One region of the Parazoarcus communis genome, then DNA from elsewhere that is predicted to be linked to it. Evidence: predicted binding sites of a transcription regulator. Region 1 holds the regulator's gene; each other region holds the start of a gene.
What was found. The regulator sigma-54, encoded in region 1, starts transcription at its own class of promoters, with help from an activator protein. The targets are predictions, from matches to a motif close to TGGCACGCTTNCTGCTNA.
Positions count from the first base shown of each region.

Region 2: the regulator sigma-54 is predicted to act here: its motif matches at 1,314-1,331, upstream of CEW83_RS17195 (TorF family putative porin).
Region 3: the regulator sigma-54 is predicted to act here: its motif matches at 1,443-1,460, upstream of CEW83_RS08945 (HupE/UreJ family protein).

Region 1 is NZ_CP022187.1:4,409,001-4,412,273, forward strand. It holds gene ptsN (PTS IIA-like nitrogen regulatory protein PtsN) at 1-213, opposite strand, end outside; gene hpf (ribosome hibernation-promoting factor, HPF/YfiA family) at 347-670, opposite strand; gene CEW83_RS20200 (RNA polymerase factor sigma-54) at 688-2,142, opposite strand; gene lptB (LPS export ABC transporter ATP-binding protein) at 2,167-2,889, opposite strand; gene recX (recombination regulator RecX) at 2,876-3,273, opposite strand, start outside.
Region 2 is NZ_CP022187.1:3,767,888-3,771,160, forward strand. It holds gene CEW83_RS17185 (ammonium transporter) at 1-76, opposite strand, end outside; gene glnK (P-II family nitrogen regulator) at 90-428, opposite strand; gene CEW83_RS17195 (TorF family putative porin) at 505-1,269, opposite strand; gene CEW83_RS17200 (accessory factor UbiK family protein) at 1,559-1,816, shown strand; gene CEW83_RS17205 (YifB family Mg chelatase-like AAA ATPase) at 1,905-3,273, shown strand, end outside.
Region 3 is NZ_CP022187.1:1,972,942-1,976,214, forward strand. It holds gene CEW83_RS21620 (sensor domain-containing diguanylate cyclase) at 1-1,111, shown strand, start outside; gene CEW83_RS08945 (HupE/UreJ family protein) at 1,618-2,193, shown strand; gene CEW83_RS08950 (DNA ligase) at 2,204-3,070, opposite strand; gene miaA (tRNA (adenosine(37)-N6)-dimethylallyltransferase MiaA) at 3,204-3,273, shown strand, end outside.

The DNA.
Region 1 (3,273 bases):
CTTGATGCGGCCGTGGGGAATGGCAATGCCCTGGCCGAGGCCGGTCGATCCAAGGCGTTCGCGCGCAAACAGGCTGTCGAACACCATGCTGCGGGCGATGCCCTGATTGTTTTCGAACAACAGGCCGGCCTGTTCGAAGACGCGCTTCTTGCTGCTGGCGTCGAGGTCGGCAACCACGTTCGAAAGTGGCAGGAGTTGGGAGATGAGGCTCATGCGCTTTGGGGCTCACGCAACGCCGCCGGAGCGGACGCCACGCTGAAAGGTCTCTCAGGCCCGGGCAAAGCCGGACCGCCAAATTGAGCGGCGGATTATAACTTCACCCGGGTCCGAAAGGCCTGGTGAAAAATCACGCCTCGGGAGTCTGGTGCTTGTGCGAGTCGTGGTGGTGATCGGTGCTCTTCTGCTTGTACTTGAGCACCTGGCGATCGAGCTTGTCGGTCATCGCATCGATGGCAGCGTAGAGGTCGGCGTCGGCGCTTTCGACGTGAATGTCCTTGCCGCGCACGTGCACGGTGACTTCAGCCTTCTGGTCGAGTTTCTCAACGGAAAGGATCACGTTCACGCTGGTAACGTTGTCGAAGTGACGGATCACGCGGTCAAGCTTGCCGGAGACGTACTCGCGGATGGCCGGTGTCACTTCAACGTGGTGTCCGGTGATGTTGAGATTCATGTTAACTCCTCTTGGTATCAAAGCGTTTTACGCAGACTGACCGGCGGGATATTGAGTGATTCGCGGTATTTGGCGATTGTGCGCCGCGCGACCACGATACCCTGCTGGCCCAACAGATCGGCAATCTTTGCGTCGGACAGGGGTTTCTTTCTGTCTTCGGCGTCCACCAGCTGGCGAATCAAGGCACGAATCGCTGTGGAAGAAGCCGCACCACCGGTGTCGGTGGCAACGTGACTGCCAAAAAAATACTTGAGTTCGAATACGCCGCGCGGCGTCGCCATGTACTTCTGAGTGGTGACGCGCGATACGGTTGATTCATGCAGCTCGAGCTGGTCCGCGATCTCCCTGAGGGTCAATGGACGCATTGCCACCTCGCCATGATCGAAGAACTGTCGCTGCTGGTCAACGATGGCCTGAGATACACGCAAAATGGTATCAAAGCGCTGTTGTACGTTCTTGATCAGCCAGCGTGCTTCCTGCAGCTGGCCGGTCAGACCGCCGCCCTGGCCCCGGTTCTGCTGCAGCAGGCTGGCGTAGAGCTGGTTGATGCGCAGGCGCGGCATGGCTTCGGCGTTGAGCGACACCGTCCACCGGTTGCGGATCTTGCGCACCACGACATCGGGCAGGACGTAGCGGGTTTCTTCGTTGGAATGCTGCGACCCCGGATGCGGGTCGAGCCGGCACACCAGCGCCTGGGCATCGCGCAGGGCGTCGTCGTCGCACCCGGTGAGGCGCTTGAGCTTCGCAAAGTTGCGTTCGGCCAGCAGCTCGAGGTGCTGTTCGACGATGACCAGCGCCAGGTCGCGGCAGCTGCCTGCCGGCATGGCGCGCAGCTGCAGGCCGAGGCACTCCTGGGGGGTGCGTGCGCCAATGCCCGCCGGTTCGAGCTGCTGCACGTGCCGCAGGGCAATCGCGAGGTCGTCGAGGTCGTAGTCGAGTTCGGGCGGGAGCAGTTCGAGCAGGTCCTCGAGCTCCTGGTGCAGGTAGCCGTCGCTATCGAGCGCTTCGATGATGAAGCGCACCAGCATGCGGTCACGGTCCGTCAGCGGGGACAGGGCAACCTGCTGATCGAGATAGTCGCGCAGCGAGGTGCCTGCGGCCTGGAATTCCTGGAAGTCGCTGTCCTCGTCGTCGTCGCTCTTGCTGCTGGCGCCGCTGCCGGTGCCCGACCAGTCCATGCCTTCGTCAAAGTCGGCCGATTCGTTCTCGTTGCGGGGCTCGGCTTCCTGGTTGGTCTCGGCGCTGGTCTCGCGCGGGGTCTCGGTTGCGGGCTGCGCATCGTTGCCGACCGCGGACGGTGCGAAGTCGCTGCCGTCGCCGTCCTCACGCTCGAGCATCGGGTTTTCCAGCAGAAAGCGTTCGATTTCCTGGTTGAGCTCGAGCGTAGAGAGCTGCAGCAGTTTGATGGACTGCTGCAGCTGCGGGGTGAGCGTCAGGTGCTGCGAGAGCTTGAGCTGAAGGGTTGGTTTCATGATGCCAGTCGGGGCGTGCCGGAATCAGAGACGGAAGTGCTCGCCGAGGTAGACCTGGCGCACTTGTTCGTTGGCGATGATTTCGGGCGGCTTGCCGCTGGCAAGCACGCGGCCGTCGGTAATGATGGTTGCGCGGTCACAGATGCCGAGCGTTTCGCGCACGTTGTGGTCGGTGATCAGCACGCCTATGTTGCGCTCCTTCAGGAAGCGGATGATCTTCTGGATGTCGAGTACGGCGATCGGGTCGACCCCTGCGAAAGGCTCGTCCAGGAGGATGAGGCGCGGGTCGGTGGCAAGCGCACGTGCAATCTCGCACCGTCTGCGTTCTCCGCCTGACAGCGAGATGGCGGTGTTGTCGCGCAGGTGCGCAATGCCAAGTTCTTCGAGCAACTCTTCCAGGCGTTCGTCGATCTGCGCCACCGGCAGTCCGCGGAGCTCGAGTACTGCACGAATGTTCTCGGCGACCGTGAGCTTGCGGAACACGCTCATTTCCTGCGGCAGATACGACAGCCCCAGGCGTGCGCGAGCGTGGATCGGCAGATCGGTCAGGCGTGCGTCGTCGAGCGTGATCTCGCCGCCGTCGGCGCGCACCAAGCCCACGATCATGTAGAAGCAGGTTGTCTTGCCTGCGCCATTGGGGCCCAGCAAGCCGACCACTTCGCCCGAGCCAACCTCGAACGAGACGTCATGGACGACTGTGCGCGCCTTGTAGCGCTTTTGCAGGCCGGTGACCTTAAGCAGACTCATCGGGGGCTTCTTTCAACAGTTTGCAGATCACGTCAGTGGAAAAACCACGGGTTTGCAGGAAACGCGCCTGGCGCGCCCATTCGCGGCGATCGTCAGGTGCGAGGCCAAATCTAGACTGCCACACTGCACGAGCCCGGTCGAGTTCGGATTCCACACATTCGCTCTCGATGGCCTCGTCGATCAAGTCCTTCGATACGCCACGTCTCGCGAGCTCGTGGCGCAGCCGCTGGCTGCCAAACCGGGCAGCCTTGCTGCGAACCCACGCTTCGGCAAAACGGGTGTCGGAGAGCAGTTCGAGTTCGCTCATGCGAACCAGTACGGCTTCGATCTCCTCGGCGCTGCCATATGGAGACAGCTTGCGCGCAAGCTCCACCCGCGAGTGAT
Region 2 (3,273 bases), 640 kb from region 1:
TCGATTCCTGGGCGTAAACGCCGCCAGCAAAGCCGACGGTCACAGCCGCCAGCAGGATTGCAAATAGTTTTTTCATTTCTCAATCTCCCTTACAGGGCATCGGATCCGGTTTCACCGGTGCGAATGCGGATAGCCTGTTCCAGTTCGAAGACGAAGATCTTGCCGTCACCGATCTTGCCGGTGGACGCAGACTTCTCGATGGCCTCGATGGCCTGATCAAGGATGTCAGCGCGGATGGCCGCTTCGATCTTCACCTTGGGCAGAAAGTCGACGACGTATTCCGCGCCGCGGTAAAGCTCGGTGTGGCCCTTCTGACGACCGAAGCCTTTGACCTCGGTCACCGTGATGCCCTGAACGCCGATCGCCGACAGTGCTTCACGCACTTCGTCGAGCTTGAACGGCTTGATGATGGCACTGATGAATTTCATGATTGCTCCACCTTTATTGCTGAGATCTCATTCATCCGGGCCCCTGTCTCTCGGGGCCCGAACACCCGAATCGCGCTCAGAATTCCTTGCTGAACGATGCGTAGAAACGGTCACCCGCTGCGTTCTTGCCGTTCGAACCGAAACAGTAGGGCTCGCCCTTGGAGCAGCTGCCATCCGCGTCGGAACCGGCGTAGTTGACCGCGAACGTGCCGAAGCCTACGTCCTTGCTCACACCGACGCCCCAGTCCATGTAGGAGGCGGCGCCGTTGTTCTTGATGATCTGGCGACCGACGTGAGCCGATGCGGCCCAGCCTTCGGCGAACTCGTACTCTGCGTTGAGCTCGAGGTAGTTGCTGTTGCGGGTGCTGGTGGTGTTGGTGCCATTCCAGCCGAACAGCGTCTTCGACACGCCGTGCGAGTACTTGAGCTCGAGGATGTTCCAGCCCAGCGACAGATAGACTTCGGTCGTGTCCGGCGAGGACACGCCGCTGATCCCGCTGCCCGGGTAGAAGTAGCGCACAGCGCCTACGTCGTAGGAGAGCTGACCGACTTCATTGGCGAAACCGAAATACAGGTCCCATTCCATGCTGTTCTGCGACTTGGCGACATCGTCGACCCAGCCGACGTTCGACGCCCAGGTGCCGACATAGAAGCCACTGGAGTGCGCGTAGTCGAAACCGCCCTGCAGGGCCGGGTTGCCCTGAGTTTGGCTGATGCCGCGGAAGACGTAATCCGTTGTCAGCGAGATGTTGCCGCTGAACGGGCTGTCTTCTTCGGCGTGCACGGCACCGACGAAGGTGAGGGAAGCCAGAACGGCGGTTGCAATGAGGCTCTTGCGCATGGTTCGCTCCTGAAGGAGTAGGGTTGTGTTTTGGTGAGCCAACCAATGCACACACCGTGCCAGTTTGCTGAATCCCTTTCTCTTGTTGGGCTTTGGAGCGTTTCTGCAGACGGTATTCGTTACGACTCAGTGGAGTAATGTGCACAAATGAGGCATGGAGTCACTTTATGCACCACATTGGTGCGTTGTGACAAGTCATCGTGCGCCACTTTCGCGCATCGGCTGCAAAAGCACCGTCCGGCGTGCGTGCTAGACTGATACTCTGTTCGTAATAAAGGCGGTGATCTCCATGGCAAATCCACGCATCTTCGATGAAATCGGGTCCAAAATCTCCGAACTCGCAGCTAACAGTCCGGCGCGCGATATCGAGAAGAATCTGAAGGCGGTGCTCTCCGGTGCTTTCGGCAAGCTCGATCTCGTGACGCGTGAGGAGTTCGAAGTCCAGCGCGAGATGCTTGCTCACGCGCGCCAGCGTCTGGCAGAACTCGAGGCGCGGGTTGCCGTGCTCGAAGCGGACGCAGTCGAGCGGGACAGCACGCCGGACTGATCAGCCGAAACGGCAGCTGTTTATTTAATTCTATTGTCATTATCCGGATCTCCGCTAGACTGACGCCCGGTCAGTTTTGGAGGTCCGGATGTCGATCGCGCTCGTGCGCACCCGCGCCGTTGACGGGCTCAATGCGCCCGAAGTCACGGTCGAAGTGCACCTTTCGAATGGATTGCCCGCGTTTACACTTGTCGGCCTGGCCGACACCGAAGTGCGCGAGGCCCGCGACAGGGTGCGTGCGGCCATCATCACCTCCCAGTTCGAGTTCCCACAGCGACGGATCACGGTAAACCTCGCGCCGGCCGACCTTCCAAAGGAGGGCGGACGTTTCGATCTGCCGATTGCGCTCGGCATTCTGGTCGCGTCGGGGCAGGTCAAGGGCGCCGGACTGGATGCGCACGAATTCTGTGGCGAGCTCTCGCTCGATGGCAGTCTGCGCGGAATTCGCGGGGCGCTTGCAGCCGCGCTGGCGGCCGGACGCCACCAGCGCGCGCTGGTGCTGCCGCTCGAGAATGCCGACGAGGCGGCGCTGGCGCGCGGTGTCAATGTGCTGCCCGCCACATCCCTGCTGGCCGTGTGCGCGCATCTGAACGGGCTCGCGTCCTTGTCTGCCCATCCGCCCCCTGCCGTGGGCGACGGTTTCGCGCTTGCGCCCGATCTGGCTGATGTCAGGGGGCAGTTCCAGGCTCGCAGGGTGTTGGAAGTCGCTGCTGCCGGCGGGCATTCGCTGCTCATGTATGGTTCGCCCGGTACCGGCAAGTCGATGCTGGCACAGCGCCTGCCCGGGTTGATGCCGCCACTGACCGAAGCCGAGGCGCTCGAGAGTGCAGCCGTGCATTCACTCACCGGCCGGTTCGACGCCGCCAACTGGGGGCGGCGCACCTTTCGCGCCCCGCACCACTCGGCGTCGGCTGCGGCACTGGTGGGCGGCGGTGCGATCCCGCAACCGGGCGAGGTGTCCCTGGCCCATCACGGTGTGCTGTTTCTCGACGAACTGCCCGAGTTCGACCGCAGGGTGCTGGAGTCGCTGCGCGAGCCGCTTGAAACCGGTCATGTCACGGTCTCGCGCGCGCGCCGGCGGGCCGAGTTTCCCGCACGCTTCCAGCTCGTCGCAGCAATGAACCCCTGCCCCTGCGGCTATTCGGGTCATCCGACCCGGGCGTGCACGTGCACGCCGACGCAGATCTCCCGCTACCGTGCGCGCCTTTCCGGTCCGCTGCTCGATCGTATCGATCTGGTGGTCGAGGTGCCGGCGGTGTCCTACGAGGACCTTGCCGAGGCCTCCCGCGGCGAGTCGAGTGCAGCTGTCCGCGCCCGGGTGCTTCGGGCGCGAGCGTTGCAGGTCGAGCGTCAGGGCATGCCGAACGCCGCGCTCGCGCCGGCGCAGGTGGACGCCTGCTGCGTGCCTGACGCGGCGGGGGCGGCCTTGCTGGCACAGGCCATGAGCCGCCTCAATC
Region 3 (3,273 bases), 2.1 Mb from region 1:
CGCGACCGACATTTCCCTGCGCGCGCTGAACGACTTCGTTGGCCGGCTCAAGGTGTCTCCCAACGGCATCGCCTTCATCATCGAGCAGGACGGCAACCTGATCGCGTCCTCGGCGAGCCCCAACATCCGGGAGTTGCCCGATGGCAGCAGCGCCCGTCTGAAGGCGCGCGAAAGCTCGCATCCGCTGCTCAGATCAGCCTACCGCCTGGTGCAGGAGCGCCTGGCCACCCCCGATGCCACCTCGCTGCCAAGAGTACTGACCTTTGTCACCGAAGAAGGCGAGGAAATCCATGTCGCCTTCGACCGCATCCAGGACAAGGCCGGCCTGAACTGGATTACCGTCGTCGCCATGCCGACCAGCGACTTCATGTCCGGGGTGACCGAGAACGCAACCCGCACGGTCATGCTGGCGGCCGCGGCGGTCGTGATCGCCATCGTCATCGGACTGCGCATCCTCGGCTGGGTTGCGGGTGATCTGAGGCGCATTGGCGAGGCCGTGCGCAAGGTGGGCGAAGGCGAGCTCGACGCACCGGTCGGTGTGGCGCGAAACGACGAGATCGGCGCCCTGGCGCGCAGCTTCGAGGCCATGCAGACCCGCTTGCGCACGGACAAGCTCACCGGACTCGCCAACCGCGACGCCTTCATGCAAAAACTCAACAAGCGGGTTGAGCTGGCTCGCAGCGATCGCCGCGCTGCGAAGCTGGGTGTGCTGTTCATCGATCTCAACCGCTTCAAGCAGATCAACGACCAGTATGGACACGACGCCGGCGATCTGGCTTTGCAGGAGATCGCCGAGCGCCTGCGGACCAACGTCCGCGGAGGTGACCTCGTCGCCCGTTACGCCGGTGACGAGTTCGTCATCCTGCTCGACCAGGTAGCGAGCCGCGAAGCCGTGGGCCACATCCGCCGCCAGATCGAGGAGGTTCTGCGTCAGCCCCTGTGCTGCATCGAAGCTGAGAGCACGGTCGAGATCAGTGTCGGCGGTGCGATCGGAGAAGCCCTGTATCCGGACGATGGCCTCGATGCGCAAAGCCTGCTCAAGAGCGCGGACCGGGCCATGTACGTGCATAAATTTGCCGACCGCGCTGAACGGGGAGATGCGCCGGCTTGAAACCCCGGCTTATCCCCACCGGGCGTAGACAAGATGCGTGACAAGCTGTGGACAAGTGCCTCAAGTATCTGACGATGAAGATCAAATTCGCACTGCTGCGAAATCGGGCAGTGGCGGATGGGCATCCACCCGCGCTGCGCCAGTGGCACCGCTGCCTGCATGGACTTTCGTGCGCATCCGGGCGCACCGGGGCAGTGCAACGCACCAGAAAAGTGCATTCGGATGCGAATATCCAGATGTCAAAGCCCCATCGCGGCCCTCCACCCCCCGGACCACCACGTCCCCCCGCAAGAATGCGCCTGAGAGCCTCCGTCAGGCCGGATGCAACACGCGGCACGCAATTTGCTATTCTCCCGCAAAGCACGCCGTTGGGCGCTGCGCAGCGGCCTCGCCGGTCGATGAAGTCGATTCCGGCGCTTCACAACCGCTACCAGCCGCAACGGCAAGCCGGCCGGATTCACCCGGCCGCAATCCAACACCCGAATGACCGCTCACCGGAGAAACACATGTCCAAGCCGCGCGCCCTTGTTGCCCTCACCCTGTTGCTCACAGCCGGCGCTGCCGTTGCACACCCCGGCCACGAAGCCATGAGCTTTGCCAGTGGGCTCAGTCACCCGCTCGGCGGGTTCGACCACCTTCTGGCGATGCTGGCAGTGGGCCTTTTCGCAGCACGCCAGCAGGGCGTCGCGCGCTGGGCGCTGCCTGCAGGATTCGTCGCCGCCATGCTGGGAGGCGCTGCGCTGAGCACAAGCGGAATCGAACTGCCGGCTGTCGAGGCCGGCATCGCGACGTCGGTACTCGTCTTCGGCCTGCTGATCGCTTTTGCGGCACGCCTGCCACTGGCGGCGGCCATGCCGCTGATCTCCGTGTTCGCCCTGTTTCACGGCCATGCACACCACGCGGAGATGGGCAGCAACACGCTCCTGACCTACACGGCCGGTTTCACGCTGGCCTCTGCAGCCCTGCATGGCGTCGGCTACCTCGCAGCCCGCCACCTCCCCGACTCGCGGTTTGGCAAATACGCTCAGCGCGCAATCGGCATGACGATCGCCGGTGCCGGCGTGCTGCTGATCGGCGCCTGAGCGACATGGATCAGGGCAAGTCCCTGATCCTGAGAAACGACGGAAAACGGGGCAGCCCCTTGCCCGTCAGCTCGCGGTAGCGGTAGGTCACCAGCGTGCCGGGTGGCGGTGGCTCGCGGCGCTGGGCATCGGTGAAGCCGGTTCCAATCCGGAACCGGCGACCGTCCGGCGCCTCGACCAGCAGCGCACCAAGCATGCCTGTGTATTTCCCCTTGCCCTGAACGTGGGCGATCACCCTCGCCTCGTCGTCCAGCCAGGGCACGTATTTCAGGATGGCATCGGTGCGCCCGGCCACCCGCAGCGCATCTGCCCGGTGCAGCATCAAACCCTCGCCCCCCGCCCGCACAACCCGCTCGAACTCGCGCTGCAAGGCCTCACGGTCGGCAACGCGGCGCTGTGCGACGCGTTGCAGCCAGGGCCGGCCCGCACCGCTTACGATGCGCGCCATGGCGTCGATGCGCTCGGTGAAGGTGCCACCATGGGCGGGCAGATCGAAGACCATGTACTTCACCTGCCGCCATGCCGCATCGTCGGGCTCCTGAGTGCGCACCGCACCCACGAGTTGTTCGAAGCGGCCACGGCCGACCCAGAGTTCGCCATCGAGCGGCTCCGGCGGCAGGCCGGCAACAAACCACGCTGGCGCAGCCACCGGGTTTCCGCTGCGAAACAGCAGCTGCTGCCCATTCCACAGCGCACGCACGCCGTCCAGTTTCTCGCTCACCCAGTACCCGGCCGGATCGACATCCGCGTGATAGCGCCCTGCGAGCATCAGCGGAGGCAGTTGCGCCCATGCGGGGCAGGACAGCGCGAGCAGCGCAAGAGTCAGAACACGGGCAATCGCCTGCCCGGCAGGCACGGGGCGTCTCCTTGTTCGCATTGCGGGGATTCTCCGGAAAGGATACGATTATGCCATTCTCATTTTTCGAACGCATCTCCGGGAACCTGACCCCACGCCAACTTCCGCCAGGCACTCCGATCCGGATACCCCAAAGCGCCACGGCACGAGGATAATGCGAGGCCATCTCCCAGTCCTGACCCCGATGCCGCACACCGACCTCCCACCCGCCCTGCTTCTGCTCG